Regions from separate parts of the Mesorhizobium sp. M0991 genome, predicted to be linked through region 3. Evidence: predicted binding sites of a transcription regulator. Region 3 holds the regulator's gene; each other region holds the start of a gene.
The links. Region 3 encodes PhoB, which activates phosphate uptake and scavenging genes when phosphate is short. Its sites were predicted from a motif close to TGTCATNNANCTGTCAT; they were not measured.

Region 1 (7,508 bases), on a different contig from region 3:
CCGGCCCGCACATTGGTCGCGGTGCGGGCAATGGTTCCGGTAGTGCAGATGCCGCCGAACAGAGCGGAGGCGACATTGGCGAAGCCTTGCGCCACCAACTCGCAATTGGAGCGATGCCGCCTTCCGGTCATGCCGTCGGCGACGACGGCCGACAGCAGCGATTCGATCGCCCCGAGCAGCGCAAAGGCGATGGCGTCCGGCAGCACGTCGATTATCCTGTCGAGGCTAAGCGGCGGGAAGGCCGGCCATTGCAGGCTGCGCGGGATGCCGCCGAAACGCGTGCCGATCGTCTCGGCCGGCATGGCGAGCAATGCAACGACGAGGGATGCCAGTCCGATGGCAATCAGCATGGCCGGCCACTTCGGCCGAAACCGCTTCAACATCGCAATGGTGATGATGGTCAGTGCCGCCACCGCGGTTGCGGCGAGGTTGATCGTTCCGGCCGCCTCGCCGATGGCCATCAGCTTCGGCACCAGCGGCCCCGGTTCCTTGCCGGCGAGCTTCAGCCCGAACAGTTCGACGATCTGGCCGGAGAAGATGATGACGGCGATGCCGGCGGTGAAGCCGACGGTCACTGGATAGGGGATGAACTTGATGTAGGTGCCAAGCCTGAGATAGCCGATGGCAAGCAGGAACAGGCCGGCCATCATCGTCGCCAGCAGCAAGCCGTCGACGCCAACCCGCGCCACTGTCGCAGCCACCAGCACAATGAAGGCGCCGGCCGGGCCGCCGATCTGGAAACGGCTGCCGCCAAGCGCCGAGACCAGGAAGCCGCCGATGATCGAGGTGTAGAGCCCGCGTTCCGGCGTCACGCCTGAAGCAATGGCAATTGCCATCGACAGCGGCAGCGCTACGATGGCGACAGTCAGCCCGGCAATGGCATCGGCCTTGAAGTGCGCGAGCGTATAACCCTCGCGCAGCACCGTCACCAGCTTCGGCGTGAACAGTTCGGAAAATGTCGGGCGTGCCGGTTGATGCGCTGCCCGCCGGGTCTGATCCATCGAGTGCCTTCCCCATGAAACCAAGGAGGCGGCGGGATCGTCGGCAGGACTGTCGGCGGTCGCCGTCGCGACTTGGAGCGGCGTGCGTCCAAATGGGCGCACAGATACGCTCCAACACTTTTGAACGGCGCATCGGACTATCCGAAAATCGAATTTGATTTTCGGCGATGCGGCAGTACCATCAGCCCTGCGGGTTCTGCGGCGTGACAGGCTTGAGGCGAACGCCCCTGCCGCCACGCTCGCTCGTCTGGTTCTCGCCGATCAGCTCGACCCCGGCCTCTTCAAGGGCCTGGATGACCTTCATCAGCGTATCGACCACGCCCCGGACCACGCCGTCGCTCGCTTCCATGCGCTGAATGGTTGGAAGCGAAACCCCGGCGCGCTCGGCGAGCGTCTTCTGATCGATGCCGGCCAGCGCCCTCGCGGCACGCATCTGCGCGGCAGTGATCATCGGCCAAAACCCCCGTCTGAATCTGCGGTATCACGTATAATACCTTCATTATGATGGTTCAAGCATCATCTTGCATATGTGAAACATGCAGCACTCTTTGCCAGCCGATGCGCTAGCATGCTACGGCATCGTTTGGCGGGACATCCATTGCGATCCCGATTTCACAGGCGACGACTCAAAAAGGATGAGCAGGTGAAGATATTCAAAGCGTTGGCGACCTCGACAGCCTTGCTGTCGATGGTTTTCCTGCTGGCAGGCTGCGGCCATGGCCTGATCAACAGGCTGATTTGACCGCAAATCGACTGACATGAGTCAGGTGCCGCCGGCCCGCCCGAGCCGTCGCTGCAGGAACCGGGCCGCAAGCCAGCACAGCATCGCCCAGGCAAAGCCGGCGCACCAGCCGGCCAATACGTCGGACGGCCAGTGGACGCCGAGATAGATGCGGCTGATGCCGACCACCACCGTCGTCAGCACCGCCAGCCCGAGCACATAGATCTTCGTTGTCCGCCCGGGCAAAAACCGCGCCGCCATGCTGCCCAGCGTCAAATATGTCACCGCCGACAGCATGGCGTGGCCGCTCGGAAACGAAAGCGATGCCACGTCGGCGAGATGCGAGACCAGATCGGGGCGCGGCCGGTCTATATCGAACTTGAGCACGCTTGACAGGACCTGGCCACCCGCTACCGCGACGAACATGAGAAGCGCCGCGCCTGGCCTGCGTATGAGGAGCAGATAGACGATCATTGCCGCGGTAATCAGGACCAACACGCTGGCGCTGCCGAGGCTGGTGATGTCGCGCATCGCTCCTTCCAGCCACGCCGGTCCGATCGGATTGTCGGGCTGGCCGGCCTTGCGGAAGGCGAGCAGGATTTCGGTATCGAAGGCATGCGGCGTGGTGGCCCGCGCCATCTCCATCAGCTCCTCGAACCCCCACAGCCCGCCGGCAATGATCAGCCCGGCCAGCAGAACCGGGAACTCCAGCCAGTTGCGCAGTCTGCTTGCGGTCTTCTTCATCGGCCCGATCGCAGTTACAGCCTTTGCAGATAGGGCCCGAGCGTGATCAGCGCCACAGCTGCGATGGCAAGCACAATGCCGGTCGCCTGCAAGGCATTGACGCGCTCGCCGAAGAAGACCAGCGCCACCACATTCACCGACACCAGCTGGATCACCGCTGACAGGCTGAACGACACCGACATGCCGAATTCACGGATCAGCCTCAGCATGATCAGATTGCCGAGCGAATAGAGCGCCAACGTCAGCACGATCTTGCCGAGGCTCGGCGCCAGCCCCCACTGTTTGGCAGCCATCGCCGCCAGCAGGAAGATCACCGTCGAAACGCAGAGCTGCCCAAGTCCCCAGAAACTCACTTTTTGTTCCTCCCGATGCGGTCCTACGCCCACCGCAGCTCTTGTTTCCGAAGCGCCGGTCGCGGTCAAGCGGGGCCGATGCTGGATACAAAATCGCAGTGGTAATTAGCCGGCATGTCATCAAACTGTGACCTGCCGGCGATACCGGACTGGCCAGGCAACACGCTCCAGCAATCCATCCAGCCAGAGGCATGCCCCTATGACCGAACATCGCTCCCCTGACGCCCATTTCCGCACCAGCCTGCTCGAGGAAAACGACGGGCCAGGAGCCAATCCCACCGACAACCGCACCATGGGTGAAATCATCGCCGCGCGGTTCTCGCGCCGCGGCTTCCTCAAGGGCTCGCTTGCCGTCTCGGCCATAGCCGCTACCGTCAGCCCGCTGGCGCTGATCACCGCCGACAACGCCCGCGCCGCCGAAGGCTCCGCCTTCGCTTTCGACGAGCTCGAGGCCGGCATCGACGACAAGCATCACGTCGCACCCGGCTATGACGCCGATGTGCTGCTGCGCTGGGGCGATCCGCTGTTCGCCGATTCGCCGGAATTCGATCCGACAAAACAGTCGGCGGAGGCCCAGGCCAGACAATTCGGCTACAACAACGACTATGTCGGCTATATCCCGATCGACGGCTCGGCCGAGCACGGTCTGCTGGTGGTCAACCACGAATACACCAATCCGCACCTGATGTTTTCGGGCCTCGTCACCATCGTCGACGGCAAAGCCAAGCAGGCGCCTCTCAGCAAGGAACAAGTCGACGTCGAGATGACCGCGCATGGCGGCACCATTGTCGAGATCCGCAAGATATCAGGCAAATGGCAGGTCGTTCGCGACGGCAAGCTCAACCGCCGCATCACCTCCAACACCGAGATCGAGCTCTCCGGCCCCGTCGCCGGCCACGACCGCGTCAAGACCAGCGCCGACCCGAGCGGCACCAAAGTCATCGGCACTGTCAACAACTGCGCCGGCGGCGTCACGCCATGGGGCACCTATGTCATGGCCGAGGAGAACATCCACGGCTATTTCTCGGGCGAGCTGCCGCAGAGCCATAAGGAAGCCGCCAATTACAAGCGCCTCGGCATTCCCGAAGGTGCCTATGAATGGGCAGCGCATTACGACCGTTTCGACATCGGCAAGGAGCCAAACGAGCCGAACCGCTTCGGCTGGATCGTCGAGGTCGACGTTCAGGATCCGACTTCGGTGCCGAGGAAGCGCACCGCGATGGGCCGCTTCAAGCATGAGGGCGCCGAGTCGATCGTCGCCAAGGATGGCCGTGTCGTCTTCTATCTCGGCGACGATGAGCGCTTCGACTACGTCTATAAGTTCGTCACCACAGGCAAATTCAATCCGGACGACCGCGCTGGAAACAAGGATTTGCTCGACGATGGCACCTTGCATGTCGGCAAGTTTGCCGAGGACGGTTCGGTCGAATGGTTGCCGATCGTCTTCGGCCAAGGGCCGCTGACGGCGGAGAACGGCTTTGCCAGCCAGGCCGACGTGCTGATCGAAACGCGCCGCGCCGCCGACCTGCTCGGCGCCACCAAGATGGACCGTCCGGAAGACATCCAGCCCAATGCCGCCAACGGCAAGGTCTATGTCATGCTGACCAACAATTCGAAGCGCAAGGCCGATCAGGTCGACGCCGCCAACCCGCGTGCCGAAAATGCCTTTGGCCACATCATCGAGATCGTCGAGGACGGTGGCGATTTCACTGCCACCAAGGGCAAGTGGGAGGTGCTCTTGAAATGCGGTGATCCCTCGGTTGCCGCTGTCGGCGCCACCTTCTCGACCGCAACCACGGCCAATGGCTGGTTCGGCATGCCGGACAATTGCGCGGTCGATTCGGCCGGCCGCCTCTGGGTTGCTACCGACGGCCAGGGCCCGAAGGCCACTGGCCGCACCGACGGTCTGTGGGCGGTCGACACGGAAGGGCCGGCAAGGGCCACATCAAAGCTGTTCTTCCGTGTGCCGATAGGCGCCGAAATGTGCGGCCCGTTGTTTGCGCCGGACGACCAGACCGCCTTCGTTGCCGTCCAGCATCCGGGCGACGGCGGCGAGGACTGGGAGGCTTTCGGCCGTCCATCCTATTATGAGGATTTGTCGACCCGCTGGCCCGACTTCAAGCCGGACATCCCGGTGCGCCCGGCGGTCGTTGCCATCACCAGGCAAGGTGGCGGCAAGATCGCGGTCTGACGCGCAGCCAGGTCTTGCAGTCTCAAGGAAGGATTTCGGCGATACGAAATCCTTCCTTTCCTGATACACGCATCCATGCTGCCCATCATGCGCCGACGAATTATTCGGTGCGCTGAACCACGGCCACATTCATTGTGCTTCGCAACCTGAAGCCAATGGACTTGTATAGTCCTATGGCCGTGGCGTTGCTGGCATAGGCGTGGAGATAGGGAACTTCGCCGCGCGCCACTATCCGGTTTGCCACGAACAGGGACAGCAGCTTGCCCAGGCCGCCGCCCCGAAATTCCGGATGTGAGCATACCCCGCTGAGTTCGGTATAGCCGGGTTGCTTCATGCGCTCGCCGGCCATCGCCGCAAGCCTGCCCTCGATTTTCACACCCCAAAAATCGCCCAGGCTCAAGGCTTCGAGCGTGAATGGGCCAGGCTTGGTGAGCAATGCCAGGGCGAGCATCTCAGCGGCATCGTCTCGCGTCAGACGTTGCACGCGTTTGTCAGACACGGTTTGCAACGGCTGCTCGGCAATCATCTGAACCCCGGCTGCGGTCGAAGTCGCGGAAAGCCCCGCGGGCAGATCAATGGCGTCCGACTGAAGCAGAATGACACTCTCGCCTGGGGGAACAAGCTTTCCGAGCGCCTGCAAGTTATCCGCGTCGTCCGCCCCGGTGGCGGCGAAAGGGACGATTGACGGCCGGTATCGCATGGCGAGGTTGTCACCCTCCGCGAAGGCCCGATGTCGCGTCTGAAGCGCGCTCCAGATAGGGCGGTCAAGCAGGTGCCTCATTGTACCGCATCCTTCGGTTTTTTTACTCGATGGTCGAGGGGAGCCGCGGCGAGGCCGTCCTCGATGGCAGCCAGCTGATCAAGAAGAGGCCCCGAAAGATCCGCGCACAAATCCGCGACGGCGTTCTCGATGCGCGGCCAGACCTCGCGCTTTGCGATATCGACCAGCCGCCGGCCGTCCCGAGTAAGCGAGACAATCCTGCGCCGCTGGTCATCGGTCGACGGACTGACCTCGAGCAGTCCCAATTCGGCCAGAAGCGAGACGCTTCGCGTTACGCCTGGCTGCGCGATGCCAAGGGATTGCGCCAGTTCCCCGACAGACAGCGGACCCAGCCTGTCGAGCGCGGCCAACAGCGGGTACTGGCTCGCCTGAACCGGGACATCCAGCCGGTCGAGCAGGCGCTGCGCCTCCGCTTGCAGTTGTTCGCCTATACGCTTCATCCTGCTGCCCAGGCACAGGAAACCAAGCGATCGTATGACGTCTTCCATAGGTCACTTCGTCTCGTGCGAAAATCGATAACATGATATATAACAATGCATAAAAAGCAAGATCGAGCGTTCAAGCGCCGGCTCCAGGCACGGGCGCAGGCCTATATCGCCTTCGGAAAGGAAACGTTGACCGATAAGGCTGCTTTGCCTGGCACGGCCAGTCGATCAGTTGCGCAGCCGGTAGCCGGTCCTGAAGATCCAGGCGACGATTGCTATGCAGACGAGCAGGAAGACCACCGTCATGCCAAGGCTGACGCCGACCGAAACGTCGGATTTGCCGTAGAAGCTCCAGCGGAAGCCGCTAACCAGGTACACCACAGGGTTGAACAGCGTCACCGTGCGCCAGATGCCGGGCAGCATATTGATCGAATAGAAGCTGCCGCCGAGAAAGGTCAGCGGCGTGATGATCAGCAGCGGCACCAGCTGCAGCTGCTCGAAGCTCTTCGCCCAGATGCCGATGATAAAGCCGAACAGGCTGAAGGTCACCGCCGTCAGCACCAGGAAGGCGAGCATCCAGAACGGGTGCTCGATCGTCAGCGGCACGAACAGCGAGGCCGTCGCCAGGATAATCAGGCCAAGCACGATCGACTTTGTCGCCGCACCCCCGACATAGGCGATGACGATCTCCAGATAGGACACCGGCGCCGACAGCAATTCGTAGATCGAGCCGACGAATTTCGGAAAGTATATGGCGAAAGACGCATTGGAGATCGACTGCGTCAGCAGCGACAGCATGATCAGCCCCGGCACGATGAAGGCGCCGTAGCTGATGCCGTCGATCTCGGTGATGCGTGAGCCGATCGCCGAGCCGAAGACGACAAAATAGAGCGATGTCGAAATGACCGGCGAAACGATGCTCTGCAGCACGGTGCGAAGAGCGCGCGCCATCTCCATCCGATAGATCGCCCATACCGCATGAAGATTCATGACCGCGCGCGGGTTCATGCCTGTTTCCTCACCAGATTGACGAAGATCTCCTCGAGCGAGCTGTTTTCCGTGTCGATGTCGCGGAACTGGATGCCGGCCGCCTCGAGCTCGCGGATCAGCGAGGCGACGCCCGGCCGTTCGCTCTGGTTGTCATAGGTATAGGTCAGCTGCCCGCCATCCGGCGAAAGTTCCAGCGCGTAGCGCGAAAATGCGTCGGGAACGGTGGCCAGCGGGCTGCGCAGTTCCAGCACAAGCCGCTTGCGGCCGAGCTTGCGCATCAGCTCGGCCTTGTCCTCGACCAG
Region 2 (7,508 bases), on a different contig from region 3:
GCCCAGCGCCATGCCGTCATTGTTGGCATAGAAACCGATCAGGTCGGGATGCTGCTGCAGGATGTTGGTGGCCGCGTCGTAGGAGGTCTGACGATCCCAGTTGCCGGGGACGCTGGCGACGACGTCGAACTTGCCGGCTTCAGTGATGGTGGTCTTGAAGCCGTCGGTGCGCTGGACGGCGGCGTAGACGCCGGCCTGGCCTTCGACGATGGCGACCTTGCCCCCATCCGGCCGGTTCTTGATGAACCATTTGGCGACGCGCACGCCATTGTCGCGCTGGACATTGCCGACATAGTACTCGGCCTGCGGGATGACCGCGTCATTGACGTTGACCACCGGCACGTTGGCGGCCTTGGCCTGTTCCATGATCGGCTGCAGGTTGGAGTCGGTCTGCGGCGAAACGAGCAGCACGTTGTAGCCTTGCGTAACCAGGCCTTCGGCGATGGTGAGCTGGCCGAGCTGGTCGCCCTCGCTCTGCGCCGCCTGATACACGACCGGCACGCCGATGCGGTCGCCGAACGACTTGTAGCCCTCACCCAGAGAGCGCCAGTATTCGTTGGTCAGCGTCTTGGAGACCGCACCCGCCTTGGTGCCCTCGGGCAGCTTGGGGAAGGCCCCGAACTTGGCCTCGAGCTGCGACCAGTCGATGCGATCCTTCTCGGTGTCGGAATTGAGCGGCGCGAGGTCTGCGGAAAACGCCGAGCCTATGGACAGCGCCATCAGGGCAGCGGTGGCGGTGGCAAACAGAAATTTCATGGTCTTCCTCCCTTGTTGAAAACGGTGATGGCCCCGGCCTCAGCTGTCCGGCCCGAGCATGGCTTCCTGGATGATGGCCTGCGACGCGACCGCGTCCTGACGGTCGACGGCAGTCGACAGGCGATTGTCCCCGTCCAGCCGATCGACGACGCGCAGCATGCGCTTCACAGTCGCGATGTTGACTTCGCATTCGTGGACCGGGTCGAGCCCGGTCATGTCGGGGAACGTGTCGAAGTAGATGGCGCCGGCGTAGCCGTCGCGGCGGATCTGCCTGAGCAACTCAATCGTCTGCAGCGTATGCACGGCCCCGACCATCAAGCCGTCGTCGCGCTTGGCGTAGCCGTCGTTGAGATGCACGCCGAGCAGCTTGCTATGCCGTGCCACGAGGGCGGCGGCGAAAGCCGGCTGCTCGTCGGCGTAGAGCACATGGGCGAAATCGAGCGTCACGCCGAGATTGGGCAGGCCGATCTCGCGGATGGCCAGCAACGTCGTCGCCGCATCGGGCATCAGACTGTAGGAGCGCGGCTCGTTGGGTTTGTATTCAAGGCTGATCTGACAGCCCGGATCATGCGCCGCTACTTCACGAATACCATCGATTTCGTGTTGCCAAAGTGTTGCGTAGTCAGCCTGGAAGGCGTAGTCGAAGCCATCCTGCCCCAACCACAATGTCATCAGGCTGGCGCCGGCCTCGCGCGCGGCGTCGATGCCAGCCTTGGTCAGGTCGATAGCCTCGCGGCGAACGGAAGGATCCGGATTGGTGAAGGCGCCGAGCTTGAAAGCCGGGTTAGAGTAGTAGCGCATGGCGAAGCCATTGATGGAAAGCCCGAAATCGCCGAGTTTGCGCGCCATATCCGCAGGCTTTTCATCGACATGGTCGGGGAAGTTGAGGTCGAGATCGGTCAACTCCGCAACCTTCGCCGCACGTGCCGCCATTTGCAGCATAGACGGTTTGCCGACAAGATCGGGCCACTCGGACTGTGGCCCCGAGGCAAAGGAATTGAGGCGGGTGGCGAAACGATAGGCAGTCATCGGGGACCTTTCATTGTCATGACTTTACATAAGAATGATTATTTGTAAAGTTGTTAATTGCTCGCTCGGCGGCGACGAATTCGCCATACCCAGGCCAGTTGCGACCACGGGGGGACAAGCAAACGCGGCACTGTCACGCAAGTATCATGTTCGCGTCCTAGATCGCTTCTCCGAAGGCTTTCGCGGCATCCTTGATGCGACGCGGCGCTTTTTCATGTCCCGGCAGCTTTGTCACAAAGAGGATTTCCATGAAAAACCTGCACCGAAACGCGTCCCTCGCCGTCGCGCTGGCGATGTTCACCGCCTTGACCTCGGCCTCGGCTGAAGACGCCGCGACCGTCGGCGGCGTCAGCTTCGTCAACAAGGGCCTAGTCGGTGTCGGCCGCATCCCGGCCAGCCAGAAGGACAAGTTCGGCGAGACGTTTGGCTCCGGCTCGGGCATGGCGATCGACGCTGCCGGCTGGACGCATGGCCCCGACGGCTATAAGGGCTCGCTGTGGCTGCTGCCGGATCGCGGCTACAATGTCGTCGGCACCACCGATTACCGTCCGCGCCTCAACACGATCGCTCTCGAGTTCGTCCCGATCGCGCCGGGTGCGGCACCGGCCACCGGCCAGGAACAGTCCGGCCTCAAGGCAACCTTAGCCGACACCATGCTTTTGACCGACGACAAGGGCGCCGACGCAACCGGCCTCGATCCGCTCAACGGCGTGCGCGCCGCGACCGACGACATGCCGATCCTGCCCGAAGCCAACGGCAAGCTTGCGCTCGACAACGAGGCGATCGTGCGGCTGCCCGACGGCACGATGTTCATCTCGGACGAATACGGTCCGAACATCTACCGCTTCTCCGCCGATGGGCGTCTGATGTCGGCAACGCAGCCGCCGGCGGCGCTTGTCCCGATGCGTCACGGGACGCCGAACTTCGCGTCCGACAATCCGGGACCTGGCGCGGCAGACCCAGATCCGAAGGATCCCGAAACCGGCCGCCAGAACAACCAGGGCCTCGAAGGCATGGCACTGACGCCGGACGGCAAGTTCCTGATCGCCGTGCTGCAGTCGGCACCCAGACAAGATGGTGGCGATTCCGCTTCGACGCGCCAGAACACGCGCGCGCTGGTCTACGATGCCTCGGATCCGGCCCAACTCAAGCTTGCGCATGAATATGTCGTGCCGCTGCCGGTGTTCACCGATGCCAAGGGCAAGACCAAGATTGCCGCGCAGAGCGAAATCGTGGCTCTGTCGGACAAGACCTTCCTGATGCTGGCGCGCGACAGCGGCAACGGCCAGGGGGTGAAGGGCGACACCTCGCTCCATCGCGAGATCAGCGTCCTCGATGTGTCGGCGGCAACCGACATCACCGGCACCGAGTTCGACAAGGACAAGCCGGTTGCGCCCAAAGGTGAGCTCGATACCTCGGTGACGCCGGCCAAGCTGACGCCGTTCATTGACATCAACGACAAGACCGAGTTCGGCCGCTTCGGGCTGCACAATGGCGCGCCCAATGACCGCAACAACCTTTCGGAGAAATGGGAGGCGATGTCGGTGGTGAGCGTCCTCGACCCAAAGCTGCCCGACGACTATTTCCTGTTCGTCGCCAATGACAACGACTTCCTCACCCAGGACGGTTTCCAGGTAGGCGCGCCCTACAAGGCCGAGGATGGCGCCGATGTCGACACCATGTTCCTGGTTTATCAGGTCACGATTCCCGGCCTCGCCGGGAAGTAGCGGACCCATACAGGCGGACGCGCCGAACGCGTCCGCCTAAGCTGGCGCGATTGAAGGTCGTGCCCTTCAGTTGCGGCTCGCCCGCGCAAGGACGGTGTCCTAGGCGTCGCAAACCTGCGACTGAGGATCCCGTCGAAGGCACTTACCTCAACATCTCCGCGTCCTTTGGCACGCCGGCATCGATCGGGTCGGCCGTCCTGTTCGACACGGCGGCGATCTTCCCGGCAGCCGACAGGTTCGGGCGCACGAAGACCGGCACGACGCCGTCGACGCGGCTGTAGAGGTCGATAATGTCCTGATTCATAAAGCGCACACAGCCGGAGGAAGCGTTCTTCCCAATGGAATCCCACTCCGGCGTGCCGTGCAGCCGGTACATTGTGTCCTTGCCGTCGCGGAAGAGATACAGCGCGCGCGCGCCAAGCGGGCTCTGCGGGCCGGGCGGCATGCCGTCCTTGTATTTCGCCAGTTCCGGCCTGCGCTGGATCATTTCCGGCGGCGGCGTCCAGACCGGCCACTTTTTCCTCGCCTGAACCACGGCGCTGCCGGTCCATCCGAAACCGGCCTTGCCGAGGCTGACGCCATAGCGAATTGCCTTGCCGCCGTCGCGCACCAGATAGAGGAAGTGCTCGGACGTATCGACGACGATCGTGCCGGGTTTTTCTCCGGTCGGGTCGGACACGATTTGACGCACGAATTTCGGATCGACCTTGGCCACCGGGATTGCCGGCAGTTGATAGCCCTCGTCGACGCGCGCCGCATACATGCTTGCCGCATCGCCGAGAGCCGGCTCGCTCGGCGCCGCTGTCACCGGCGGCGCCGCCACGTCCGTCGTGGTGCAGGACGAAAGAGCCACGGAGGCCGCGCCCAGAGCGGATGCACCAAGAAACGCGCGCCGGTTCAGGCGCTCAAAAAACAACGGAATATCGGACATGAGCCCCCCGGCTTACCCATGAGATCCAGGAAAATGCGGCCCCACGCGTGGGGATCAATATACGATTCCGGAAGATTTGAGAAATGCTTAGATCAAGGCACGCCGGGCGGAATTTGCGACGCCGCATCGACCTCTCCCGTTAAATCGGCAATCATTGCGGACTCAGACAAGCCTTCGCCGAGTTGCCTGCCATGGACGACAACATGCCCCCGCGCCGGCGGACCGGCGACCTCACCAGTGGGCCTATCCCGCGTACCCTTTTGCTGTTTGCCCTGCCGGTGCTCGGCTCCAATGTGCTGCAGTCGCTCAACGGCTCGATAAATGCCGTGTGGGTCGGTCGTTTCCTCGGTGAAGCGGCGCTGACCGCTACGTCCAATGCAAACCTCGTGCTGTTTCTCATCCTCGGCACGGTGTTCGGCATCGGCATGGCGGCGACCATCCTGGTGGCGCAATCCGTCGGCGCTCGTGACCTGCCCGAAGCCCGGCGCATCGTCGGCACCAGCGCCACCTTCTTCTTCCTCGTCTCGGTGGTGTTCGCGGTCTGCGGCTGGATCTGGGTCGATGCGATCCTCGATGCGCTCGGCACGCCGGCCGATGCTTTGCCGCTGGCGCGCTCCTATCTGCGCATCATCTTCCTGGCCGTGCCGATGATGAACCTGCTCTCCTTCGTCATGACGGTGCTGCGCGGCGCCGGCGATTCGCGGACGCCTTTCCTTTTTATGGCGCTGGCCGTCGTGCTCGACGTCGTTTTGAACCCGTTGCTCATCCTCGGCATCGGCCCGTTCCCCGAACTCGGCATCGCCGGCTCGGCCGCCTCAACGCTGATCGGCCAGACGGCAAGCGTGGTTGCCATCCTGATCGTGCTTTATGCACGCAAGCACCCGCTGCGGCTGGCCGGCGCCAATCTTGCTCTGCTGCGGCCGGACCCGGCGCTGCTGCGCATTGTCGTCTTCAAGGGCGTGCCGATGGGCCTGCAGATGATCGTCGTTTCGGCCGCGGCGCTGACGGTGATGGGCATGGTCAACTCGTACGGCTCGCAGGTCGCGGCTGCCTACGGCATAGCCGCACAGCTCTGGACCTATATCCAGATGCCGGCGCTCGCCATCGGCGCCGCGGTCTCGTCCATGGCGGCGCAAAATGTCGGCGCCGGGCGCTGGGACCGGATCGGCCGCATCGCCGCCTCCGGCGTCGGCTTCAACCTTCTGCTTACCGGCGTTCTTGTCGCGCTGCTGTTCGTGTTCGATCGCGCGGTGCTCAGCCTCTTCCTCGGCAGCGACAGTGCAGCGATCGACATCGCCACTCACATCAACAAGATCGCGTCGTGGTCCTTCACCCTGTTCGGCATCACCATCGTGCTCTTCGCCACCGTGCGTGCCACCGGTGCGGTGATGCCGCCGCTGATCATCCTGGTGATCTCGGTGCTGCTGGTGCGCACCAGCTTCGCCTATTTCTTGCGAAGCGTGATCGGCGAGGAAGCGCTGTGGTGGAGCTTTCCGGCCGGCTCTATAACCTCGCTCGCGCTGGCCGCGGCCTATTATCGCTTCGGCCGCTGGCGCAGCCTGCACATGATCGAGAGCCGGCCGGCTGCCGGCGAACCGCCGGATACCGGCCTCGGCGTACCGCGCCAGCGCGCGCACCTGTCGCCCGAGACGCCGAACGGCTGAAAGGCCGGCTCAGCGCGCGTATTTCGCGCCAAACCAGAGCGCCACCAGGGAAAATGTGACGATCATCCCGGCAAAGGCCAGGCTCGCCACGGTCGCGCTCGCCACGGTCGACAGGATGCCGATGCCGATCACCGGCAGCGCGTTGCCGCAAAAACAGCAGATGAAGAAGGCGGAGACCACTTCGGCGCGCCGGTCCGCAGGCGCTATCTCGTTCACCACTTGCAAGCCGCCGCGATAGCCGAGCGCTGCGGCCACGCCGCACAAGGCGGTCCCGGCAATCATTATGGCCATCGATGCGAAGACCTGCGCCGCAACAATCAGCGCGACGGTTGGGATCAGCGCAAGCGCCGCGAACATCGCGGCTCGGCTCGAAAGACGTGCCGTCGCTACAATGGTGACGGCCGTCACGATCGCCAATTCAAAGAACAGAGCGCCGGCTTCGGCATGGTTGATTACGTGCAGCTGCTGCGCCAAAATGCTCGGTGCGAGTGCTGCATAAAAGCCGACCAGCGCCATTGCGCCAAAGCCGGTCACCGCCGGCGCAACGAGACTTGCGCGGATGTCATTGGGCACGGAAAGCCGCGGCCGCATCGAAACGTCAGCCAGTTTCCCCGGCCGCGAAACGGTTTCCCGCGTGCGCCAGACCAGCAGGGTTACAGTCGCGAGCATCGCCAGGTAGACGACGAATGTCAGCCTGAGCGGCCAAGGCGCATATTCGGCGAGCAACCCGGCCCCCAGCGCACCAAGGCCGAGGCCGAGGAAATTGGTGCTGGTGGCAATCGTCGCCGCCTGTGACTTGTCGTCGGTCGACAGCAATTCAGCGAGCCATGCGGTGCCGGTACCCGCGCCGACCCCGATTCCTAATCCGCTCAGAATTCGGGCGATGTCCAGCCAGGCGACATTTTCGGCGAACAGGAACACCACCGCGCTGACGACGGCCACCGCCATCCCGGCCAATGCCATTGGACGGCGCCCGATGACATCGGACACACGCCCCAACATCAGCAGCGCCGCCAGATTGCCGATGACATAGACGGCGTAGACCAGCGTCAAAGTGATCTGCGAGAAGCCGAAGACCTGCTTGTAGATGATGTAAAGCGGCGTCAGCGCCGTGCTGCCGGCGAAAAGAGCCGCGATCATGGCGGCCACGGCGGCCGCTGCAGCGCGGCCGCCGAGTTCGTGATCGCGCGTCATGACTTGAGCGTGAGCGGTCATTTTTCGGACCTTTTGCTGTTCGGGATCTGACACCCTAACGCCTGTTTCGCGTCAGCCGTTCCCCCTCCCCGACTTGCTCCTGACAAGTTTGGCAGCTTTGCCGATGGCGCTGAGCGAGATCCTCTTTTAACTTCAGCCGATTGTCAGGGGAGATTCATGGGCAAAGGACGGGTCGAGGCATTCACC
Region 3 (7,508 bases):
ACCCGCCGGTCCGCCGCCCATCAGCTGGAAAGTGGCATCAAGCGGCGCAATCGTCTGCCCACTGGCGACCCACCATGCGGCACCCCGCCAGACCAGAAGGCCGCCCAGCGTCACGATGAAGGCCGGCACCTCGAGATAAGCGATGATGTATCCCTGGAACGCTCCGATCAGAAGGCCAAGCGCCAGGCCGATGGCCAGCGCCACGATCCAGATCCAGGGGTTGCCTAATTGCAGACCGACCATTCGCACCAGGAAATGCACCTGCGCAAAGCCCATGACCACGCCGATCAGGCCTTCGGCGGAGCCGACCGACAGGTCGATATTGCGCATGACGATAACCAGCACCATTCCGGCGGCCATTATGGCCACGGCGGAAGTCTGCACCGACAGGTTCCAGAGATTGCGTGGCGTCAGGAAGGTCCGGCTGTCGAACTCGAACGGATTGACGCCGAGCCGTACGCTAGAAACGACATGCAGGCCGACCCAGATGACCAGCAGCGCGCCGACCATGCCGAGCATGCGCGTGTCGAGTTCGGTTGCCTTGAGAAATCGGGCAACGATGCCGAGCTCGGATTCCCGCGCCCGGTCTGCGGTCGAGCTGTCGACCGGCGTGTTGGAAGTCGTGTCGGTCATTATGTTTCTCCCGCCGGGTTGCCGTCTGCCGCGGATGCCGGAAGCAGCCTAGAAGTTATCCGCCGGAAGCGGAAAAACAACTCTTGTTGAAAAAACGCCGCGGCGAGCGGCCGCGGCGTTCGGACTTCTCGGAAACGTCGGGTCAGTTGCAGACCGCAACAGTGCCCGCCGCCACACCCGCGCAGACCTCTTCTTTCTTGATCCAGCCGGCATCGATGACGACGTTGAGGTTATCTTTGGTGATGGCGACCGGGGTCAGGAACAGGGATTTTACGGTGTTGCCGCCGGGCGTGGTGAAATCCTTCACGCCGGCAATGTCGGTCATCTGCTTGCCGTCGGCCAGTTGCGAGGCGATCTCGGCGGCGTTCTTGCCGAGCTCGCGCGCATCCTTCCACACCGACACGGTCTGCGTGCCGAGCGCGATGCGGTTCAGCGCGGCGTGGTCGCCGTCCTGGCCCGAAACCGGAACAGATCCGGCCAGCCCTTGCGCCGTCAATGCGGCGACGACGCCGCCGGCAGTACCGTCATTGGCCGCGACCACTGCATCGACCTTGTTGTCGTTCGCGGTCAGGAACTGTTCCATGTTCTTCTGGGCGTTGGCCGGCAGCCAGCCGTCGGTATAGGCCTCGCCGACATTCTTGATCTTGCCGCTGTCTATTGCGTCCTTCAGTACTTCCATCGAACCGGCAAACAGGAAATCGGCATTCGGATCGGCGCCCGAGCCCTTGATGAAGACGTAGTTGCCTTCCGGTTTCACCTTGAACACTTCGCGGGCCTGCATGCGGCCGACTTCCTTGTTGTCGAAGGTCAGGTAGAAGACGTCCTTGTTCTCGATCAGCCGGTCGTAGCCGACAACCGGAATACCTTCGTCCAGCGCCTTTTGCACGGCCGGCCCGATGGCCGAGGCGTCCTGCGCCAGGATGATCAGTGCGTTGGCGCCCTGCGAGATCAGGCTCTCGACGTCGGTGAGCTGCTTGCCGGGGTTGGACTGTGCGTCGGCGGAAATATACTTGTCGCCGGCGGCCTCGATGGCCGCCTTCATTGCGGCCTCGTCGGTCTTCCAGCGCTCTTCCTGGAAGTTCGACCAGGAAACGCCGATGACCTTGTCTTTAGCCTGCGCCACCGACGCCAGCGCCAGCGTCATGGCGACACCCGCCAGAATGGCGGTCGTGAATTTCTTCATCATATCCTCCCTGCGCCGCGTACGGCGTGACCATTGGCCCAAAGACCAGCTTAGAGGCCCCTAATTTTTTCGAGCCTCGAAAAAATACTGGCCCGATCTCCGGCTGCTGTCAACATCGATTCTGATGGATTTTGATGAGTCTGAGAGTTTTTTCGAGCGTCGGAATAAACGATGACAGCGCCACCTGCATCTGACACTATTTGCCTGCATCCGACACTATTTGTCGGACATTACCGACGGCTTCCGGTTCATGAGCGGCCGCGGCAACCGGGAGGAAAGCAAAACGATGTCGGTCGGAATCCGCCATGACGATTTGCGCCGGCGCAACCGGGCGATGGTGATCTCGGCAGTCCGCCGGGTTGGCCAGCCATCGCGTACGGAGATCGCCGCAGCCACCGGCCTCAGCCATTCGACCATATCGGCGATCTCCTCCGACCTGATACGGGAAGGCATCCTCGCCGAGAGCAAGGCAAGCGAGCCCGTTTCGTTGAAACGCGGTCGTCCGCAGGTCGGCCTCGCCCTCAACCCGGAAGCGGCGGCGGTGCTGACCGTGGTGTTGTCGCTCAATTTCCTGTCGGCCGCCATCATCGACTATGCGGGACACGTCGTAGCCGAGGAACAGCGCCGGCTGGACACGCTGACCATGCCGCGCGACGAGCTGATCCGCGAATGCATGGCCGTCGTCCGGCGCCGGCTGGAGGATCCAGACCTTGACGTCCGCAGTGTCGCCCGCATCGCCCTGGCGATTCAGGGCATTACCGACTCCCCTGCACGCGCCATGCTGTGGTCGCCGATCACGCCGCAGACGGACATCGCCTTTGCCGATATGCTGGAAGATCAATTCGGCATCCCGGCCACGGTGGAGAACGACTGCAATATGATGGCGGTGGCTTTGCGCTGGCGCGATCCGGATCGCTATCGCGACGACTTCATCGCCATCCTGCTTTCGCACGGCATCGGCATGGGGCTGGTGTTGAAGGGCGAGCTGTTCACCGGCACGCATTCCTCCGGCGGCGAGTTTGGCCACATGATCCATCGTCCGGGCGGCGCGCTCTGCCGATGCGGGCGGCGCGGCTGCATCGAGGCCTATGCCGGCAACTACGCCATCTGGCGCAACGCCAGGCAGATGAGCGAAGACAGCGAACCCATCGCCGACGTCAGCGACGCCGACATGCGCGCGCTGGCGGCCCGGGCGCGCGAGAAGGATGGGCCGGAACGCGAGGCCTACCGCAAGGCCGGCGAGGCGCTGGGTTTCGGTCTCGGCTCGCTGTTCGCGCTGATCGATCCGGCACCGGTCGCGATGGTCGGCGCCAGTGCCGCCGCCTTCGATCTGATCGAGCCGGCCTTGCGCCAGGCCATCGCCCAGACCGCCGGCGGCCAGCATTCGGGTTCGATCTCCTTCGATACCGAGCCGAACGAATTGCCGCTGATCCGCGAAGGCTGTGCGATGCGGGCGTTAAGCTTCGTCGACCAGGAGATTTTCGCGCCGGGCGCGCAAATGAGGCCCCGCGTCAGAAAGAACGTGGCCTGACCCGGCGGATCAATCTTCCCTGATCGCGTAGCCGGCACCGCGGATGGTGCGGATGACATCAGGCATGCGGCCGTTGTTGACGGCTTTGCGCAGCCGGCCGACATGCACGTCGACGGTGCGTTCGTCGATATAGATCGTCTCGCCCCAGACATTATCGAGCAACTGGCTGCGCGAGAAGACGCGGCCCGGATGCCGCATCATGAACTCGAGCAACCGGAATTCGGTCGGCCCGAGCCTGATTTCGCTCTTCTTGCGATAGACCCTGTGCGATTCGCGATCGAGCACGATGTCGCCGACCTTCAGCACGCTTGACAACACTTCCGGCTTGGCGCGCCGCAGCAGCGCCTTGACCCTGGCCATGAATTCCGGTGTCGAAAATGGTTTGACCAGATAGTCGTCGGCGCCGGTCGAAAGACCGCGCACCCGGTCGCTCTCCTCGCCGCGCGCGGTCAGCATGATGATCGGCAGCCGCTCGGTTTCGGGGCGCACCCGCAACCGGCGGCAGAGCTCGATGCCGGAAACCGCTGGTATCATCCAGTCGAGCACCAGAAGATCGGGCACATTCTCCTGCAAACGGATCTCGGCTTCGTCGCCGCGTGTCACCACCTCGACCTGGTAGCCTTCGGATTCGAGATTGTAGCGGAGCAGCACACCCAACGGCTCCTCGTCCTCCACCACCATTATGCGTGGTGCGATCATCGGCTGGGCACCCCCATTATGTCACCGGCGCGGACATTGTCGTTTCGTCCTGCTTCGGACGATTGACCGGCAATTGCTCGCCGGTCAGCACATAATACGCATTTTCGGCGATGTTGGTGACATGGTCGCCGATCCGCTCCAGATTCTTGGCGCAGAACAGCAGATGCGTGCAAGCGGTGATGTTGCGCGGATCTTCCATCATGTAGGTCAACAGCTCGCGGAACACGGACGTGTATTTGACGTCGATGCGCTCGTCTGCGGCACGCAGCTTGGCCAACGCGGCCGCATCGCCTGCGGCATATTCCTCAATGACGCCCTGCACCTGGATGAGCACCAGCTGCGCCATCGCGTCGATGGAATGCGACAGGTCGCGCGGCGTGACGCTGAGGCCGACCGCACTCACACGCTTGGCGATGTTCTTGGCAAGGTCGCCGATGCGTTCGAGGTCGCCGGCCATACGGATCGCTCCGACGACATGGCGAAGATCGTGGGCCATCGGCTGGCGTTTGGCGATCAGGGTGATGGCGCGATCGTCCAGTTCGCGTTGACGCGCATCCATGATGGCGTCGTCGGAAACGACGCGTTGCGCCAGCACGTTGTCGGAATTCAACAGGGCCTTGGTCGCCCCGCCGACCATCGAACCGGCGAGGTCGGCCATGTCGCGGATCAGCTTGCTGATCTGCTCGAGATCCTCGTCGAAAGAAGCGACTGTGTGTTCGCCCATGGTCCTGTCCTCATATGCATGATCGGAACGGCTCAGCCGAAGCGGCCGGTGATGTAGTCCTGCGTGCGCTTCTCGCGGGGCGACGTGAAGATCTTCTCGGTCCGGTCGAACTCGACCAGCTCACCCAGATACATGAAGGCGGTCTGGCGCGACACGCGCGCCGCCTGCTGCATGTTGTGAGTGACGATGACGATCGTGTAGTCGGCTTGCAATTCGTCGATCAGTTCCTCGATCTTGGCCGTCGACAACGGGTCGAGCGCCGAAGCCGGTTCGTCGAGCAGAATGACTTCCGGCTTCACGGCCACGGTGCGGGCGATACAGAGCCGCTGCTGCTGGCCGCCGGACAGGCTCAAGCCACTGGCGTTGAGCTTGTCCTTGACCTCGCTCCACAGCGCGGCGCGCTTCAACGCCTGTTCGACGCGGCCGTCCATCTCGGACTTGCCGAGATTCTCGTAGAGCCTGACGCCGAAGGCGATGTTCTCGTAGATCGACATCGGGAACGGCGTCGGCTTCTGGAACACCATGCCGATCTTGGTGCGCAGCAGATTGAGATCCTGCGACCGGTCGAGAATATTCTTGCCGTCGAGCAGCACCTGGCCCTCGGCTGTCTGTTTCGGGTAGAGCTCATAGATGCGGTTGAACACACGCAGCAGCGTCGATTTCCCGCAGCCCGAAGGCCCAATGAAGGCCGTGACACTGCGCTCGGGCAGCGACAGGCTAATGTCCTTCAGCGCCTTGCTCTGGCCGTAGTAGAAGTTGAGGTTCTTGACCTCGATCTTCGTCTTCTCGGCGACCGTTTCGGTCATCGTCATGTCCGGGGACAACATCTGTGTCATCTGTCCTCTCTGCGTCCGGTAAGGCTGCGGGCGAGGATGCTCAAGCCCAGAACCGTCAGGGTGATTATGAGTGCGCCGGTCCACGCCAGCTGCTGCCATTCCTCGTAAGGGCTGAGAGCGAACTGGAAGATGGTCACCGGCAGGCTGGCCATCGGCGCGTTGATATTGCTGCTCCAGAACTGGTTGTTGAGCGCGGTGAAGAGCAGCGGCGCCGTCTCGCCGGAAATGCGTGCTATCGCCAGCAATATACCGGTGACGATGCCGGACAATGCGGCGCGATAGGCGACCGAACGGATCACCACCCAGCGCGGCGCGCCGATCGCGGCACCGGCTTCACGCAACGCGTTCGGTACCAGGTTGAGCATGTCTTCAGTGGTGCGCACGACCACCGGAATGACCAGGATGGCAAGCGCCACGGCGCCGGCAATGGCCGAGAAATGTCCCATTGGCCGCACCATCAGCTCATAGACGAACAAGCCGATGATGATCGACGGCGCCGACAACAGGATGTCGTTGATGAAGCGGACGACGGTGGTGATGCGCGAAAAGCGTCCATACTCGGCCATGTAGGTTCCCGCCAGCACGCCGATCGGCGTGCCGACGACAACGGCGATGATCGTCATCAGCAGGCTGCCCGCGATGGCATTGAGCAGGCCGCCGGCCTCGCCGGGTGGTGGCGTCATCTCGGTGAAGACCGCGAGCGAAAGCCCGGCCGTACCCTTATAGACCAGCGCGCCGAGGATGAGCGCCAGCCAGGCAAGCCCGATGCCGGCGGCGACGACGCAAAGCGCCATCATCACCGAATTCCTGGCTTTGCGGCGGCTGTGGAGCGATGAGGATGTCGACATCGGTCAGGCTCCCGTACGGGCGTCGATCCGCATCAGCATATAGCGGGCGGCGGCAAGGATCAGGAAGGTGATGACGAACAGGATCAGGCCGAGCGAAACCAGCGAGGAGGTGTAGAGGTCGCCGTCGGCCTCCGTGAATTCATTGGCGATGGTCGCCGAGATCGTCGTGCCCGGCGCGAACAGAGAGGCACTGATGCGGTGCGCGTTGCCGATGACGAAGGTCACCGCCATGGTCTCGCCGAGCGCCCGGCCGAGGCCAAGCATGACGCCGCCCATGATGCCGATGCGGGTATAGGGAATGACCACGCGCCGGGTCACTTCCCAAGTCGTGCAACCGATGCCGTAGGCCGATTCCTTGAGCACCGCCGGCACTGTATCGAAGACGTCCTTGGTGATCGAGGTGATGAAGGGCAACACCATGATGGCGAGGATCAGCGCCGAGGTCAGAAGGCCGATGCCGTAAGGAGGGCCGGCAAAAAGGCTGGATAGTCCCGGCACGCCGTGGAAGATGTTGATGATGAAGGGCTGTATCGTCGTCTGCAGGAACGGCGCGAACACGAACAGGCCCCAGATACCATAGATGATCGACGGAATGCCGGCCAATAGCTCGACCGCTATGCCGATCGGGCGCCTGAGCGGGCGCGGGCAGAGCTCGGTGAGAAACACGGCAATGCCGATGCCGATCGGAACCGCGATCAGGATGGCGATGGCCGCCGTTACCAGGGTGCCGTAGATCGGCGCCAGTGCGCCAAATTTTTCCGTGACCGGATTCCAGCTCTCAGTCGTCAGGAAAGAAAAACCGAAGGACGACAGCGCCTGCCATGAGCCGGCAAACAGCGAGATCGCGACACCGCCGAGGATGACCAGCACCAGAATTGCGGAAGCGCGGGTGAGTCCGCGGAATATGGCATCTGTGAGCGCGAAGCGCCGGACCGTAGCTTCCCTCGCCCGGGCTGCTGCAGATGATGGCATGGCATCGGAAGCGATGGTCATTGGGTCCTCGCGATTGAAGGCAACAGGGAGGGCGCCGTCGACGCCCTCCCTGAAGGACATT
Region 4 (7,508 bases), on a different contig from region 3:
ATCAATGTGCTGCTGCGCTTTAGGCCGGTCGGCGGGTCGCACCCCGCCAAGGGCATGATCTGGGCAAGCCAAGTGGCGCCCGGCCACGAGAACGGGCTGAAATTGCGCATCTACGGCTCGAAGGGCGGGCTCGAATGGGTGCAGGCCGACCCGAACTATCTCTGGTACACGCCGTTCGGCCAGCCGAAGCAGTTGATCACCCGAAACGGCGCCGGCGCGCTCCCCGTCGCCGGGCGCGTCAGCCGCGTTCCGCCAGGGCATCCGGAAGGCTATCTCGAAGGCTTTGCCAATATCTACCAGGAAGCCGCGCGGGCTATTCGTGCGGCGCGCCAGAAGGGCGGCAAGCCGGCCAAGGATGTCGTCTTCCCGACCGTGGAGGACGGCGTCGAGGGCATGGCCTTCATTGAGGCCTGCGTGAAGTCGTCGAAGAAGAATGGGGCGTGGACGAAACTTTAATCGCTGCGTCCGGTTAACGGGAAGCCCCCCTCACCCGGATTGCCAGCCGAATTGCAAGGGCAATTCGGGGCAATCCGACCTCTCCCCGAGGGGAGAGGAGATCGCCAGCGTTGGCGTCTGCTTCTTCTCCCCAGCGGGGAGAAGGTGGCCGCGAAGCGGCCGGATGAGGGGGCTTGTGGCGAAGTCGCCAGAGGAGCAAGCCCGGCCGTCAAAGGGAGGGGGCGTCGATGAAAATCGGCATGTGCATGTTGTTGTGGACGACCAGTGTCTCGAAAAAACACGAGCCGCTACTCAGGGACATCAAGGCGACCGGCTTCGACGGCGTCGAAATACCGGTCTTCTCCGGCACGCCGGACGACTACAGGAAACTCGGCGAGCTGCTCGACCGTATCGGGCTGCAACGCACCGCCGTCTCGGCGATGGGCGATCCGGCGATGAACCTGATCTCGCCGGATGCCTCGACGCGCAAGGCCGGCATCGACTACATGAAGTCGGCGATCGACTGCGCTCAGGCGCTTGGCGCGAACACGTTGAGCGGCCCGCTGCATTCGACACTCGGGGCCTTCTCCGGCAGCGGGCCGACGGCGGCCGAGAAAAAACGTTCGATCGCTTCGCAGCGCGCCATCGGTGACCATGCCGGCAACAAGGGTGTCACCATCGGGCTGGAGGCGCTCAACCGCTTCGAATGCTATCTGCTCAACACGATGGACGATTTGTCGGAGCATATCGACGCGATCGACCGGCCGCACATCAAGGCGATGTACGACACCTTCCATGCCAACATCGAAGAGGCCGACCCGATCGGCGCCTATTCGCGCAACCGCAAGAACGTCGTCCATATCCATATTTCGGAGAATGATCGCGGCGTGCCGGGCCGCGGCCACATCCCCTGGAAGGAGACTTTCTCAGCCATTCGCAACAGCGGCTATGACGATTGGCTGACAATCGAGGCGTTCGGCCGCTCGCTGAAGGATTTGGCCGGGGCCACCAAGGTGTGGCGCGACTTTTCCGAAAGCCCGGAAGCCGTCTACCGCGACGGCTACAAGCATATCAGGAATGGATGGAGGAAGGCGCCCTAACCGCACGCCTGCGCAACGCCCCCGTTAATCCTGGCCGGCCTGGATCCGGTTGTAGTCGTGGATCGTCCTGCTCAAGCGGCGGCGCAGGAAATTGGAAATGTTGTCGAAGATGAAAACGACGAGCAGGACCAAGAGCACCATGTAGAAGACATTGGCCCAGTTGGAATTGGTGCGCATCGCCTCCCAGAGCTTCAGGCCGATGCCACCGGCACCGACGGCGCCGATGATCGTCGCGCCCCTGGTGTTGGATTCCCACTGATAGAGTGTCTGGCTGATGAAGACCGGGATCACTTCCGGCAGCACGCCATAGCGCTGCACCAGCAAGCCGTTGGCGCCGGTCGACTGGATGCCCTCGCGTGGCTTGTCGTCGATGTTCTCGAGGCCTTCCGAATAGACTTTGCCGAGCGTGCCGATCTCGGTGAAGAAAATCGCGGCGCTGCCGGCAAGCGGACCCGGGCCGAAGGCGCGGGTGAAGAACAGCGCCCAGATCAGCATGTCGACCGAACGCATGAAATCGAAGAACCGCTTGAGCACCTGGCTAAGCAGGCCGCTCGGGGTGATGTTGCGTGCGGCGAAGAAGGCAAGCGGGAAGGCAACGATGCCGCCGAGCAAGGTGCCGAGAAACGCCATGACGATGGTCTGGAACAGCTTCGTCCAGACATCGCCATGCTGCCACTGGGCGTTGTTCCAGATGTTGTCGCCGGCCAGTGCCAGATTGGATGTGCCCGGCTTGAGCTGGGGTCCGGACATCAGCAACGAGACCACGTCGCCGGGTGACTTGCCGAAGAAGGGCGAGCGTGTGTCGAAGACGAAATTCGCCCAGCCAAGGAAGCGCTTGCGGACCTTGACGCGATCGACGGTCATACGGACCTCGCCGGCAAAGCCCATCCTGGCGACGATTTCGTCGTCATGCACGGTGATCCACTCCGGCACCGGGCCGGATATTACCGGTTTGCCGCTGGCCAACGACACCGGCACCGTCCGGCCAAAGGCGACAAGCGTCGCCTCGGCCTTGTCGAAGGTGACGGATTTGGCTCGGCCGTCGATCAGGATGGTGTAGGAGCCGTTGGCATTGGTGATGACCCAATCGGGATGCGGGTCTTCGCCAAGCGCCGAAAAACGCGGGTATCTGGGTGTGATCTGAGGCTGGTCGAGACGGAATTCCGGCTGCAGATCGTAGCTGATCCATTGCGTCAGGAAGAGCGGCAGGCGCTCCCAGTGCGATTCCCTCAGCACTTGCGGCAGGCTGAAGAACCACAAGGCGTAGAGGAGGTAGAGCAGGATGCCGGTGAACAGGACCAGCGGGCCGAAGCGTTTGTACAGGGGCCGCCGGAACACTTGGGGAAAGCGCTCCTCGATCGACTGCATCTCATCGGCGGTCATTGCGGCCATGGGCAGTCTTCTTGTTGATTTGCCATGATCTTTTCCAAAAACCGGAATCCACTTTTTGGGATCATGGTCAGGCGCCCATCATGAATGCCTGCTCACCGACGAGCTTGCGGCGTAGCCAGGCGGAAAACTGGTCGACGAGGAAGATCGTCGTGAACAGCAGCAGCACCAATGCCAGCGTCTTGGCGCCGAAACCGCGCGAGATGGAGAGCTTCAGTTCCTCGCCGATGCCGCCACCACCGACCGCGCCGATAATGGTCGAGATACGCACATTGATCTCGATCCTGAGCAGCGTGTAGGACATGAAATTGGGCAGCACTTGCGGCAGGCCGGCAAAGCGCACGCGCTCGAACCAGTTGGCGCCGACCGCGCGCAGGCCTTCTTCGGCGCGCATGTCGATGTTTTCATTGATCTCGTAGAAGAGCTTGCCGAGGGCGCCGATCGAATGCAGGCCGATGGCGATGATGGCCGCGACCGGGCCGGTCGAGAGGATGGCTGCGAACAGGCCGGCAATGACGATCTCCGGGAAGGCGCGAAGCAGTTCCATGAAGCGCTTGACGACGAGCCTGAGCACCGGACTGGGCGTCAAGTTGCGCGCGGCGATGAAGGAAAAGGGCACCGCAAAGACAAAGCCGATGAAAGTGGAAACCAGCGCCACGTTAAGCGTGGTGAGCATCAGCTCGAAATATTCGGGTAGATAAAAGCCGCCCCAGAGATAGACGCGACCAAGCGGGAAATTGAACTCCTGGCTGCCCTTGTCGTGCGGCGATGCGATGTCGAACAGCGCCCGCCAGACGTCGTTCCAGTCCTTGGGAACAAGCCAACTAAGGAAATCCAGTATGTGCGGTAGCCGATCGAAGAAATGCCCCGCATTGGCCTCGTCGGCGAACCACATGGCTGTGCACATGGCGACAAGCAGTAAGCCGATGCCGAGCGCCGTGTAGAACCGGCGCAAGGACGTCTGGCGTCGCCAGGCGTCTGCTGCCTGCCGGACCGCGTCTGAACGAATTGTAGCGGCGAAGGTCATACGGGGTCACGAGCGGACACGCAAAAAGGGCGGCGACCGCATCGGCCCGAAAGTCGAAGTTCGACTTTCGGAAAGCACGATGCGGCATCTAAGTGTTAGAGCGTACTTTGTGCGTCCAAGTGGACGCACGTCGCTCTAATGGACGCCGCCCTTTCCGCAATTGTCGTCAGCCGCCGATCGCGGCTTTGCGGGCTTCGACGATGACGCTGTAGAAGTCCGGCTTCACCGGAACGTAGCCGGTGAAATCGCCGCCTTCGATGGCCTCGAAGCAGGGCTTGTCCTTGGCCGGCAGGCTGGTGAAGAAGTTGGCGAGCTTGGCGGTCATATCGCCGCCGAGCGCGGTGCGCACGACCAGCGGGCCGTTCGGGATCAGGCCAGAACGCCAGACTTCGACGAAGTCGTTGGGGTCGACGGCGCCCTTGGCGACTTCCTTGTGGAAGGTGCCGGACGTGTAACCGTTCTTGAAGTCGCCGATGCCGGAAGAATCGTCAACCGCCACGTCGACCTTGCCGTCGCGGACGGCGAGAACGTTGTTCTCGTGACCGCCATTGAACTGCGTCGAGGCGAAGAAGGTTTCGTTCGAAGCGCCGGTGTCCTTCGGGATCTGGGTCAGCGGGATCAGATAGCCGGAGGTCGAATCCGGGTCGGCATAGCCGAGCTTCTTGCCCTTTGCCGACTTGATGTCGGTGATGCCGGACGACTTCAGCGCCAGGCCAATCGAATAATAACCGGTCGCGCCGTCGGTCTGCTGGGTGGTGAGGATCGGGGTGACGGCGTTCGGATCCTTGAGATAGACGCTGGCATAGCCTGACGCGCCAAGCTCGGCGAAATCGAGCGTGCCGCCGAGCAGGCCCTGGATGACGCCATCATAGTCGGCAGCCGGGAACAGCGAGACCTTTTCGAAACCGAATTCGGTCTTCAGATGATCGGCGAGGCACTGAAAGTTGCGCAGCCGGTCCGCTTCGTTCTCGCCGCCGAGAATGCCGACGCGGAATTCCTTGATATCCTGGGCGTGAGCAGCACTTGCTGCGATGGCGAGCAATGAAACCGCACCGAAAACCATCTTCCTGAACATTATCTCTCTCCTGTTGGTCCCGGCCTCGCGCCGGTAGCGTTCGAATTTTTGACGGGTGCCTTTGACGCGGGCGAGCGATCAGGCCGTTCTCAGCAACCAGGAAACGCTGGCTCGAGCGGTCCGGCGGATGCAGCGATCTTCTGTTTGACGGCGACAATGGTCGAGGTGATGGCCTCGGAGATTTCGGCGCCATTGCTGTCGGCGCCGTAGACCATGCGCACGGCCTCGCGGTTGAGGTCTTCGGGCGGGCCGTCGAAGACCACCTTGCCGGCGGCCATGCCGACGATGCGGTTGCAATAGTTGCGGGCCGTATCAAGCGTATGGAGATTTGTGATGACGGTGATGCCTTCGCGCAAATTGATGTCCTGCAGCGAATCCATCACCACCTTGGCGTTGAGCGGGTCGAGCGAGGCAATCGGCTCGTCGGCGAGCAACACCTTCGGCTGTTGCATCATGGCACGCGCAATCGCAACGCGCTGCTGCTGGCCGCCGGAAAGGGTGCCAGCAGGCTGCAGCGCGGTGCGGGCGATGTCGAGGCGCTCGAGAGCTGCAACCGCCTCGGCGCATTCGCCGCGGGAAAACATGCCGAACAGGTTGGACAGGGTCGAACGGTGGTTGAGCCGGCCGAGCAGCACATTGGTCAGCACGTCGAGGCGCGGCACCAGGTTGAATTGCTGGAAGATCATGGCGCAGTCGCGCTGCCAGCGCCGGAGCGGCGAGCCGCGCAACCCGGAGACCTCGACGCCGTCGAACAGGATGGATCCCTGGCTCGGATCGATGAGGCGGTTGATCATGCGCAGAAGCGTCGATTTGCCGGCGCCGGAGCGGCCGATGATGCCGACCATCTGGCCTTGCGGAATGGAGATGTGAACATTGCTGACGGCGGTGTTCTTGCCGAACCGTCGGGTGACGCCGCGGATTTCGAGCGTAGCTGACATGGTGCAGGCTCCAGTCCAGTCGCAATTGAAGGTCTGTTAACTCTCGCTAGCGCAGCCGCATGAACCTGCGGTGTCGGATTGATGTCAGTTTTGTTACCGCCCACAGCCTCGCAGCGCGATCAACCCAGCACAACAAGCTCCTCGAAATGCTTCATGTCGCTGAAGCTGCAGAAAGCCGGTGGTCGCAGCTCGATCACCGGTGCCTGATGCGCAAGGAGCGACAGGCAGTCATCGAACAGATCCTGCCATGCGGATGCCCGGTCGTCGTCCAGGCGCCGAATCGGGTAGGCGAAGGTGATGTGGAACACATAGTTGTCGTGGTCGGGATGCCGGTATCCGAACGGCACCGACAGGGCATCGCGCCAGGAACGCATAACGCGCCGGTCCTCGGTGGAAGCGCCGGCGACGGTCAGGCCAGTCGGTACGATTTCAACGACCCTGACGTTGAAAGCACCGCAGCCTTTGAAGCCGTTCAGGCGTTCCAGATAGAGGCGGGTCATGGCGTCGATGCTGGTGTCGAGGGGCACGTCCTGCGGCCAGTAGGGAAGGCGGCGGCGATGTTCGATGATGCCCTGGAAGAGCGTCATGTGCAGGCTGGAGACCGGCGTGAAGGCCAGCCGGTCGGCATCGGGCATCGCGCGCATCCGCTCACGCACCTCGATGACCCCCGCTTCTGAAGCCGAGCCATTGACGAGATGGCAGACGACCGTGTTGCCGGGCTCGTTGAGAAAATTACCAGAGGTGTCGTAGCGCCTGCCGAGATGCAGCGGAGGGGTCGGGTTGGTGCCGGCAAAGAATCCGGCGAGCGAAGGTTTGACTGAAACAGGCATTGCGATCTCCAGAGGAAAGGCCGCGTCCTGCCCCGACGATGTGTCAGGGACATGAAAACCGTGCCAAGAAGTAGAATATCAAAGGCAGGATTCGCCAAGCGATTCTGCCGGGGTTGCACATCATCAAGATTGAAATAAAGATTCAAATCCGTATCAAAGAGAGGCTTCCTAATTGCTACGTTGGCGCCAGTGGTTGCGGCTGTATGCTGCAGGGGTAGTCGCTGCGATAAGTTTCACAGTGGCCCTGGTTTTGATGTCCGTATATCGGGTTGGTAGCTTGAACCATCCAATATCGGGATACTTGTACAATTATGGAAATGGGCGCGACGCGGCCATTATTCTAATGATTCTCATTTTTTTAATCGCGTTAGTTACGATAAATTTCGCAAATAAGATTGAAGAAAAACAAAAATCACTTGTAGATATTGGTTATGACAAAAAATTTATAGAACTTATCAGGTTAAATCAGACTGGTGTTGCTATTCTAATCACGTTAGGATTTCTTTCTATTATTTTGGACATTTGCCTGAGCGGCTGACTTATTCGGGGCGTCAACCCCCATGCTTCTCCAAAAACTGATTGGCCGACAGTTCCCGAAAATCGTCGAGCGTGGCGCGCAGCCGGGCGTGATCCCAGTCCCACCAGGCGAGCGCCTGGTAGCGTTCCGCAGTGCGGCGGTCGAAGCGTTCGCGGATCGGCTTGGCCGGTACGCCG

Region 1: a site for PhoB is predicted at 2,935-2,951, ahead of NKH70_RS02205 (PhoX family protein). Genes of this name have one in related genera too.
Region 2: a site for PhoB is predicted at 1,917-1,933, ahead of NKH70_RS15730 (esterase-like activity of phytase family protein). Genes of this name have one in related genera too.
Region 4: a site for PhoB is predicted at 6,035-6,051, ahead of phnC (phosphonate ABC transporter ATP-binding protein). Genes of this name have one in related genera too.

What each region holds. Positions count from the first base shown of each region.
Region 1 covers NZ_JAMYNE010000001.1:446,452-453,959, reverse strand. The annotation lists gene NKH70_RS02225 (SulP family inorganic anion transporter) at 1-1,001, opposite strand, end outside; gene NKH70_RS02220 (helix-turn-helix domain-containing protein) at 1,183-1,452, opposite strand; gene NKH70_RS02215 (phosphatase PAP2 family protein) at 1,765-2,466, opposite strand; gene NKH70_RS02210 (hypothetical protein) at 2,481-2,819, opposite strand; gene NKH70_RS02205 (PhoX family protein) at 3,019-5,010, shown strand; gene NKH70_RS02200 (GNAT family N-acetyltransferase) at 5,111-5,791, opposite strand; gene NKH70_RS02195 (MarR family winged helix-turn-helix transcriptional regulator) at 5,788-6,279, opposite strand; gene NKH70_RS02190 (ABC transporter permease) at 6,445-7,206, opposite strand; gene NKH70_RS02185 (ABC transporter ATP-binding protein) at 7,221-7,508, opposite strand, start outside.
Region 2 covers NZ_JAMYNE010000009.1:123,450-130,957, forward strand. The annotation lists gene NKH70_RS15720 (sugar ABC transporter substrate-binding protein) at 1-756, opposite strand, end outside; gene NKH70_RS15725 (TIM barrel protein) at 796-1,785, opposite strand; gene NKH70_RS15730 (esterase-like activity of phytase family protein) at 2,034-3,512, shown strand; gene NKH70_RS15735 (L,D-transpeptidase) at 3,655-4,443, opposite strand; gene NKH70_RS15740 (MATE family efflux transporter) at 4,635-6,107, shown strand; gene NKH70_RS15745 (MFS transporter) at 6,117-7,322, opposite strand; gene NKH70_RS15750 (TMEM175 family protein) at 7,479-7,508, shown strand, end outside.
Region 3 covers NZ_JAMYNE010000006.1:224,464-231,971, forward strand. The annotation lists gene NKH70_RS12160 (sugar ABC transporter permease) at 1-633, opposite strand, end outside; gene xylF (D-xylose ABC transporter substrate-binding protein) at 776-1,816, opposite strand; gene NKH70_RS12170 (ROK family protein) at 2,103-3,347, shown strand; gene phoB (phosphate regulon transcriptional regulator PhoB) at 3,357-4,046, opposite strand; gene phoU (phosphate signaling complex protein PhoU) at 4,063-4,770, opposite strand; gene pstB (phosphate ABC transporter ATP-binding protein PstB) at 4,803-5,606, opposite strand; gene pstA (phosphate ABC transporter permease PstA) at 5,603-6,454, opposite strand; gene pstC (phosphate ABC transporter permease subunit PstC) at 6,458-7,447, opposite strand; gene pstS (phosphate ABC transporter substrate-binding protein PstS) at 7,507-7,508, opposite strand, start outside.
Region 4 covers NZ_JAMYNE010000004.1:30,416-37,923, forward strand. The annotation lists gene NKH70_RS07755 (Gfo/Idh/MocA family protein) at 1-456, shown strand, start outside; gene NKH70_RS07760 (sugar phosphate isomerase/epimerase family protein) at 684-1,535, shown strand; gene phnE (phosphonate ABC transporter, permease protein PhnE) at 1,560-2,927, opposite strand; gene phnE (phosphonate ABC transporter, permease protein PhnE) at 2,995-3,951, opposite strand; gene phnD (phosphonate ABC transporter substrate-binding protein) at 4,118-5,026, opposite strand; gene phnC (phosphonate ABC transporter ATP-binding protein) at 5,116-5,964, opposite strand; gene NKH70_RS07785 (DUF1868 domain-containing protein) at 6,084-6,794, opposite strand; gene NKH70_RS07790 (DapH/DapD/GlmU-related protein) at 7,346-7,508, opposite strand, start outside.